Regions from separate parts of the Pseudarthrobacter defluvii genome, predicted to be linked through region 2. Evidence: predicted binding sites of a transcription regulator. Region 2 holds the regulator's gene; the other holds the start of a gene.
The links. The regulator HrcA, encoded in region 2, represses chaperone genes, less so after heat shock. The targets are predictions, from matches to a motif close to TTNGCACTCGNNNNNNNCGAGTGCNAA.
Positions count from the first base shown of each region.

Region 1: the regulator HrcA is predicted to act here: its motif matches at 1,617-1,643, upstream of groES (co-chaperone GroES).

Region 1 is NZ_CP066362.1:2,848,660-2,853,071, reverse strand. It holds gene JCQ34_RS13135 (class I SAM-dependent methyltransferase) at 1-1,110, opposite strand, end outside; gene JCQ34_RS13130 (hypothetical protein) at 1,165-1,545, shown strand; gene groES (co-chaperone GroES) at 1,800-2,093, shown strand; gene groL (chaperonin GroEL) at 2,172-3,782, shown strand; gene JCQ34_RS13115 (dihydrofolate reductase family protein) at 3,915-4,412, opposite strand, start outside.
Region 2 is NZ_CP066362.1:2,141,297-2,145,708, reverse strand. It holds gene hemW (radical SAM family heme chaperone HemW) at 1-178, shown strand, start outside; gene JCQ34_RS09880 (DUF4870 domain-containing protein) at 188-598, opposite strand; gene JCQ34_RS09875 (DUF3097 domain-containing protein) at 675-1,523, opposite strand; gene hrcA (heat-inducible transcriptional repressor HrcA) at 1,698-2,711, shown strand; gene dnaJ (molecular chaperone DnaJ) at 2,800-3,927, shown strand; gene JCQ34_RS09860 (16S rRNA (uracil(1498)-N(3))-methyltransferase) at 3,930-4,412, shown strand, end outside.

The DNA.
Region 1 (4,412 bases), 710 kb from region 2:
CACCGCGGTGCCGCGTTTCTTGATGTCCAGCACGGTGATGCCCTCCTGCTTCACCCACGCCTTCAGCGCCTTGACGTTGTAGGGCATGACCTGCAGGACCTTGTAGGCCCTGGCAAAGGGGGTGTCCAGGAGCTCCGGGGCGCAGATGTAGGCGATGTGCTCATCCACCAAGTGTCCGCCGAGTTCCAGCGCCACGTCCGCCACCAACCCGGTGCGGATCACGGCGCCGTCGGGTTCGTACAGGTACCCCTCCACGGCTCCCACCGGCGCTGTCGGGCCGGCGCCGAAGTCCTCCCCGCTGGTGAGCTCGGCCGGCCCTTGGGAACCCAGGACCAGGGCAGCGCGGCGGACACCGGGCCTGCGCACGGCGTTGAACCACAAGGTCACTTCGGTGACGTCGCCGCCTACCGACACCCATTGCGCCTCGCACCCGGCGGGAACGGATTCGTGCGGCATGCCCGGGCCCATCTTCACTCCCACCGCCTTCCCCCCGGCGGCGAGCGACTCCACGAAGGACAACGGCGGCGAGAACGCCTCGGGGTCCCAGATCCGTTTGGTGCCGGAGGTGGAGGTGACGCGGCGGGCCGGATCCAGCCAGACGCCGTCGATCCCTTCCAGCGGGACCGCCGCCGCGTCCGCGTGGACCACCGTGGCGTTGGGGAACGGGATGAGGTTCACTGTGGCGCAGGCCGCGGTGGTTTCATCCATTTCGACGGCGGTGACGTTGATGTCCAGGGAAGCCAGGGCCAGTGAGTCGGCGCCGAGGCCGCAGCCCAGGTCCGCCACGTGGTTGATCCCCGCAGCCGCGAACCGGCGTGCGTGGTGGGCGGCGACATTCAGGCGCGTGGCCTGCTCCAGTCCGGCCTGGGTGAAGAGCATCTGCCGGGCAAACTCGCCGAATTTCGCCTCGGCCCGGGTCCGCAGCCGGGACTGCGTGAGCACGGCGGATACGAGCTCGGGAGAGTGCCCGGCCTTGCGGAGGGCGGAATTAAGCTCGAACGAATCCTCGTCCCGGTAGGGGCCCAGGGACGCCAGCAGCTCCCAGCCCTCGGGGGTCAACAGCGGTGCGATCTGGTCCTGTGCAATCTGGTCCTGGGGAGCGTGAGCCATGGGTTCCAGCGTAGTGGAGGAGCGCGCGGCCGGGATGCGGATACTGTTGAAACCATGGATGAGAGCGCAGCCCCCGGAGAGACCGCGGACCACGAGCCCCGCCACAGCGGGCCGGCCAGGTTCGCCCGTCCCGTGCTGATCGCCGCTGCCGTGGTGGCCGTGGTCTGCATCGCCCTGCTGGTGATCATCTTCCTGCTGGACACCTTTAACGCCACCGTCTACTCCGTGGGCGGCAACGACATCCAGGACAACACCCAGGAGGCCAAGGACATCCGCGGGCTGTACGACGGCGCCCGGGCGGGGAGCATCGTTTTCCTCGTTATTGCGCTGCTCGCCGCAGCGGGATCCGGGTGGTTCCTCTATCGGGGCCGGAAGCAGGGTGGCGGCGATTCCGACGGCGGCGAAGACGTGGACTTCGACGACCTGGGCCGGTAGGTGCGCTGCGGCTTCGGCCCCGCCACCCGGCGTCGTACGTCCTGCTAATGGCGTACGCCCGTGACGAAACGTTGGCACTCACCTTGACCGAGTGCTAACCCTTACATAGAGTCTTCATTAGCACTCTCCCTAGGAGGGTGCTAACACATGAAGAGCTGCCAGCCAGGCTGCTGCCGGCACCGCGACGACGGTTTGCCAGCTACGGCGGAAAGCTTTCCAGTCCACGAATTTGCTGACGAAAAGGAGAGGTCCGAGTGTCGGTCTCTATTAAGCCTCTTGAGGATCGTATTGTTGTCCGCCCGCTCGAAGCCGAGCAGACCACGGCTTCCGGCCTGGTCATCCCGGACTCCGCACAGGAGAAGCCGCAGGAAGGCGAAGTTGTCGCAGTAGGCCCCGGCCGCTTCGAAGACGGCAACCGCGTCCCCGTTGACGTAGCCGTTGGCGACGTTGTCATCTACTCCAAGTACGGCGGAACCGAAGTCAAGACCGGCGGCACCGAGTACCTTGTGCTCTCCGCCCGCGACGTCCTGGCGATCGTCGTAAAGTAACTCTTCCGGATCCCCGTGCCGCCGGCCATGCTCATGCTGGCCGGTAGTGCGGGGTTCTGTCTTTGAAAGGACAAAACCATGGCAAAGCAGCTTGCGTTTAATGACGCTGCCCGCCGGTCCCTTGAGGCCGGCATCGATAAGCTCGCGAACACCGTCAAGGTGACGCTCGGCCCGCGCGGCCGCAACGTCGTCCTGGACAAGAAGTGGGGCGCCCCCACCATCACGAACGACGGCGTCACCATCGCCCGCGAAGTGGAACTGGACGATCCCTACGAGAACCTTGGCGCCCAGCTGGCCAAGGAAGTAGCCACCAAGACCAACGACGTTGCCGGCGACGGCACCACCACCGCCACGGTCCTGGCCCAGGCCCTGGTCAAGGAAGGCCTGCGCAACGTTGCAGCCGGCGCTGCCCCCGGCCAGATCAAGCGCGGCATCGAAGTTGCGGTTGAAGCCGTGGCTGCCCGCCTGCTGGAGAACGCCCGGCCGGTTGAAGGCACCCAGGTGGCAAACGTTGCCGCCATCTCCGCCCAGAGCGACGAAATCGGCGAGCTCCTCGCCGAGGCCTTCGGCAAGGTGGGCAAGGATGGCGTCATCACCATCGAAGAGTCCTCCACCACGCAGACCGAACTGGTCCTCACCGAGGGCATGCAGTTCGACAAGGGCTACCTGTCTCCGTACTTCGTCACCGACGCGGAGCGCCAGGAAGCTGTCCTCGAGGACGCACTCATCCTGATCAACCAGGGCAAGATCTCCTCCATCCAGGAATTCCTGCCGCTGCTCGAAAAGGCGCTGCAGGCCTCCAAGCCGCTGTTCATCATTGCCGAAGACGTTGAGGGCGAGGCCCTGTCCACGCTGATCGTCAACCGCATCCGCGGCACCCTGAACGTCGTTGCCGTCAAGGCTCCGGGCTTCGGTGACCGCCGCAAGGCCATGCTGCAGGACATCGCCACCCTCACCGGCGCGCAGGTTGTCTCCCCGGAGCTGGGCCTGAGCCTGGACTCCGTTGGCCTGGAGGTGCTGGGTACCGCCCGCCGCATCACCGTCACCAAGGACAACACCACCATCGTGGACGGCGCCGGTTCGGCCGAGGACGTAGCGGCACGGGTTGCCCAGTTGCGCGCCGAGCTGACCCGCACCGACTCCGACTGGGACCGCGAAAAGCTCCAGGAGCGCCTGGCCAAGCTGGCCGGCGGCATCGGCGTCATCAAGGTCGGCGCGGCCACCGAGGTTGAGCTGAAGGAAAAGAAGCACCGCATCGAGGACGCCGTGTCCTCCACCCGCGCTGCCCTTGAAGAAGGCATCGTCTCCGGTGGCGGCTCCGCCCTGGTCCACGCCCTCAAGGCACTGGATGAGGACGCCTCGGTCAAGGCCCTGGAAGGCGACGCCGCGGCAGCCGTAGGCATCGTCCGCCGCGCGCTGGTCCAGCCGCTGCGCTGGATCGCCCAGAACGCCGGCTTCGACGGCTACGTGGTGGCCGCCAAGGTTGCCGACGCCGAGGTCAACAACGGCTTCAACGCCAAGTCCGGCGAGTACGAGGACCTGATCGGCGCGGGCGTCATCGACCCCGTCAAGGTCACCCGTGCAGCCCTCCGCAACGCGGCCTCCATCGCCGCCCTGGTTCTCACCACCGAGACCCTGGTCGTGGAGAAGCCGGCCGAAGAGGACGAGCACGCAGGCCACAGCCACTAGTCCCCACCGTCTCCCTAACCTCGCTTCGCTCGGTTAGGGAACCCTGACGGCGTGGGCCCAGCTCTTTGGCTGAGAAGGCTGGTCCGGCATTTGCCGGGCCAGCCTTTTTCATGTCCCCTGAACGAGGCCCCTTTAACCCGCCGCCATGTCCCGCGTCTCTACGCCGCCTACAGGCTCGTAGACCAAAGACACAGCGCCTTTGGGGAAGCTGCGTGCCGGCTCGGCCAGGCTGAAAGTGGTGGGTACGGCGCCGTCGTCGAAAAGGCGCTTGCCTTGTCCGAGCGCGACGGGATAAAGCCACAGGTGAAGACGGTCCAGCACGCCTGCCGACAGGAGGGACCGGATGAGGAACCCGCTGCCGAACATGTGCACCTGCCCGTAGTCCTCCCGGAGCCTGCCGGCCGCGGCGGCATCCGGCAGCACTGTGGTCCCTGCCCAGCTGGGATCGTGCAGGGAGCCGGACACGACGAACTTGGGCACCCGGTTAAGTGCGTCCGCAATGTCGCCGGACTGGTGGGGCCAGTACGACGAAAAGATGTTATAGGTTGCCCGCCCCAGGAGCAACGCGTCCATGCGTCCGATCTCGGCAGCGATGGCGGCGCCCGCTTCGTCGTCGGACACCGGCGCCTG
Region 2 (4,412 bases):
GCGCCTGCAGTCAGGGCTCGAGGTGTCAACGCTTAGCGCTGCCGGGCGGCATGAGGTGGCCGGGCTGATCGCGGGCGGCCTGGTGGAGCCCGCTGCCGCTTTCCGGGGACGCCTGGTCCTGACCCTCAAGGGCAGGCTGCTGGCAGACGCGGTGGTCCGCCGCATCCTCCCGGACTGACCTGGGCCGCTACTTGATCCAGCGCAGGTTGTACTGGTAGCGGTGCGGTTGGCCGCGGTTGACGTGGATGCCGGCGGCCACCGAGAAGCACGTGAGCGCCACCCAGATCAGTGTGGCGATGACCGCGAAAATGTTCCCCACGTAGGGGATGAAGACCAGGATGTTGGCCAGGACCGCGGCGATGGTGGGCGGCAGGCTGAAGTTCAGCGCTTCCTTGGACTCCTGGGCGGTGAACGGCCCGCGGTCGCGGAAGATCAGGTAGATCAGCAGCGACGGGATACACCCCAGGATTCCGCCGAAGTGAGCCAGCGTGGCCCATTGGCGGTCTTCGCTGGCCGTAAGCGGCAGGGCGTTGGCGGGTACGCCATGGTACTCGGAACGGCCCTGGCCGTCCCTGTGATCACGTGCGTTTTCTGCCACAGTCTGTGTCCTTCTGAGGTGCAAGTTGGTGCTGACTACTACCAAGAATACTGGCTTTGCGGCCGTCGCCCGCCCGTCAGGGCACGGTGAGGAAATCAATGACTTCCTCAACCCGGCCCAGCAGCGACGCTTCGAGGTCCGCGTACGTGCGTACGGCACCGAGCAGCTTCTGCCATCCGAGGCCGATGTCTTCCTTCGTGGCGTGGGGCCAGCCGAAGGCATTGAGGATCCCGGTCTTCCAGTCCTGCCCGCGGGGGATGGCGGGCCATTTTTCGATGCCCAGGACTGCAGGGCGGATTGCCTGCCACACGTCCACGTACGGGTGCCCGACGATCAGGACGTTGCCGGCCGCGCCCGGGGACGCCATGACGGCGTGGGCGATCCGGGATTCCTTGGAATCGGGAACCAGGTGGTCCACCAGCACACCGAGTCGGCGGCCCGGGCCGGGCCTGAAGTCCGCGACGGCAGCGGCCAGGTCGTCGATGCCGTGGAGGGGCTCGACGACGATGCCTTCCACGCGCAGGTCGTCTCCCCAGACCTTTTCCACCAGTTCGGCGTCGTGCTTGCCTTCCACCCAGATCCGGCTTGCCTTGGCAACCTGGGCGCGCTGGCCGGAGACGCGCACCGAACCGGAGGCAGTCCTGCCGGCGGGAGCACCGACGGCCGCCTTGGGCGCCGGCGGCATCAACCGGATGGGCTGGCCCTCGAGGAGGAAACCGAACCCCAGCTTGAAGGACCGCGACTTTCCGCGGCGGTCCTCCAATGCAACGACGTGCATTCCGCCGGACTTCTCCACGCGGGTGACGGCGCCCACCCAGCCGGACTGTACTTCCTCAAGCACCATGCCGCGCTCCACGGGGACCTCGGGCAGCTCCGTCCGCGTGGGAGCGGAAATGCCCCGGGGGCCCCAGTTCTGGTAATCCATGGAATCGATCCGCCTAGCGCTAGCTCCTTAGCCCGGGAGTTTCGCCCGGAGCGGTACCAATGCTAACAACGGGCCGAGGCATAATAGACTGTTAGCACTTAGGCATGTCGAGTGCTAACCCCCGGGTGGCACCGGGCGGGGCGGGCGGCCCCGGACCATGGATGGAGGTGGAGAGTGAGCGAGCCACGCAAACTGGAAGTACTGCGGGCCATCGTGGAGGATTACGTCCACTCCCGCGAGCCGGTTGGGTCAAAGGCCCTGGTGGAGCGGCATCATCTTGGCGTTTCCAGCGCCACCATCCGCAATGACATGGCCGCGCTGGAGGACGAGGGGCTGATCACCGCCCCCCATACCAGCGCCGGCCGGATCCCCACCGACAAGGGCTACCGGCTCTTTGTCGACCAGATCTCGGCAGTCAAGCCCCTTTCGGCTGCAGAACGCCGTGCCATCCAGACCCTCCTGGAGGGCGCGGACGACCTCGACGACGTACTGGACCGAACCGTTCGGCTGCTGTCGCAACTGACCAACCAGGTGGCCGTGGTCCAGTACCCGCACCTGAGCAGGGCACTTGTCCGCCACATCGAATTCGTGCTGCTGGCACCGCGGAAGGTCCTCGTGGTCCTCATCGCCAACAGCGGCAAGGTGGAGCAGCGCGTCATGGACGTCGGCCAGGACCTTGGCGACGAGGCGCTGGCCGAGTTGCGCACCCGTTTCCTGGCTGCCCTGGGGGGAACCCGGCTGAGCCACCTCGCCCAGGCCCTTCCCGCCGTCGTGGCTGCAACGCCCCACTCGCAGCGCCAGGCGGCACACGCGCTGGCCGTCGGCCTTGAGGGGCTGGCGCAGAGCAGTCGGGAAGACCGCATGGTCATGGCCGGCACCGCCAACCTCGCCCGGTCCAATGTGGACTTTCCCCTCAGCATTGGCCCTGTGCTGGAGGCGCTCGAGGAACAGGTGGTGATGCTGCGGCTGTTGAGCGAGATGGCCCAGGACCACCGGGGCGTGGCTGTCAGCATCGGAAGGGAGAACCCCTACGACGGGCTTGCTGAGGCCTCCGTGGTGGCCACCGGCTACGGTCCGGACAGCGCAGCCAAAGTGGGAATCCTCGGTCCTACCCGAATGGACTATCCCACCACCATGGCCGCCGTCAGGGCGGTAGCCCGCTACCTTTCGAGGATTTTGGGGCCCTGACTCTTGGCTGCCGGAGCTTGCTCCGGCTGTGAAACAAGAGCCCTGGCCGACCAACTGAACGCAGTACAACAAGGAAGAGACACGAATTTTGAGCAGCCACTATGACGTCCTTGGAGTCTCACCCGAAGCTACGGGCGAAGAGATCAAAAAGGCCTACCGCAAGCTGGCCCGCACCCTTCACCCGGACGTTAACCCAGGTGCCGACGCTGCAGAGCGGTTCAAGGCGGTAACGCACGCCTACGAGGTCCTTTCCGATCCCCAGAAGCGCAGGATCTACGACACCACCGGCAATGAAAACGGCACGGACAACGGTTTCGGCGGCGCCGGTTACGCAGGCCAGGGATTCGCGTTCCAGGACATTTTCGACACCTTCTTTGGCGCCGGTGGTGCCTCGGGTCCGGCGTCGCGCGTCCGCCGCGGCCAGGACGCACTCATCAGTGTCCGGATCGACCTCCGCGACGCCGTATTCGGAGTCAACAAGAAGCTCGAGGTGGACACCGCTGTGGTCTGTCCCACCTGTGATGGATCCTGCTGCCGTCCCGGGACCCAGCCGGAACGCTGCGACATCTGCGGCGGCAGCGGCCAGGTCCAGCGGGCCGTCCGCTCCATCCTCGGCCAGGTCATGACGGCAGCCCCCTGCGGCACTTGCGAAGGCTTCGGCACTGTCATCAAGGATCCCTGCAACGAATGCAGTGGCCAGGGCCGCATCCGCAGCCGCCGGTCGCTGACCATCAAGGTTCCCGCCGGTGTCGCCACCGGTACCCGCATCCAGCTCTCCGGCCAGGGCGAGGCCGGCCCTGCAGGGGGCCCGGCGGGCGACCTGTACGTCGAGATCCGCGTCAACAACGACCCCACGTACGTGCGCGAAAGCGATGACCTGCACGCCACCCTGCACATCCCCATGACCGCTGCGGCCCTGGGCACGGACGTCAGCCTCGAAACCTTCGACGGTACCCAGGAGATCGACGTCAAGCCGGGAACCCAGTCAGGCGAAATCATCACCCTGCGCGGCTTGGGTGTTACCCACCTGAGGGGCTATGGCCGCGGCGACCTGAAGGTGCATCTGCAGGTGGACACCCCGGCCAAGCTCGACTCCGCGCAGGAGGACCTCCTGCGCCAACTTGCCAAGCTCCGGGGTGAGCAGATTACCGAAGGCAAGTTGGCCGCCAGCGGCGGCATGTTCGCCAAGCTCCGGGACCGGTTCGGGAACCTGTAGCGGTGAGCAACCCCGTCTTCTTCACCTCCACTGGTTCCCTGGACGCAACGACGCCGGGCCGCACGTTCGTCCTCGAAGGGGCGGAGGCGCGGCACGCCGTCACCGTCAAGCGGCTGGCGCCGGGCGAGGCTGTGGACATCGTGGACGGCGCCGGCACCCGGATGACCGGAAAGGTTATCTCGGCCGCACCGTCCGGGCTCGAGGTGGAGTGCAGCAGCCTGACGGTGGAAGACAGGCCGGAGGTCCGGCTGGTGCTGGTCCAGGCTTTGGCCAAAGGCGACCGCGACGAACTGGCCATTGAGACAGCCACGGAACTGGGCGTCGACGCGGTGGTTCCCTGGCAGTCTGAACGGTCCATCGTCCGCTGGAAGGGCGACCGCGCAGCGCGGGCGCACGCCAAGTGGGAATCAACCGTGACGGCGGCCGCCAAGCAGGCGCGGCGTGCCTGGCTCCCGGAAGTCCGTGCCGCCGTCGACACCACGGCG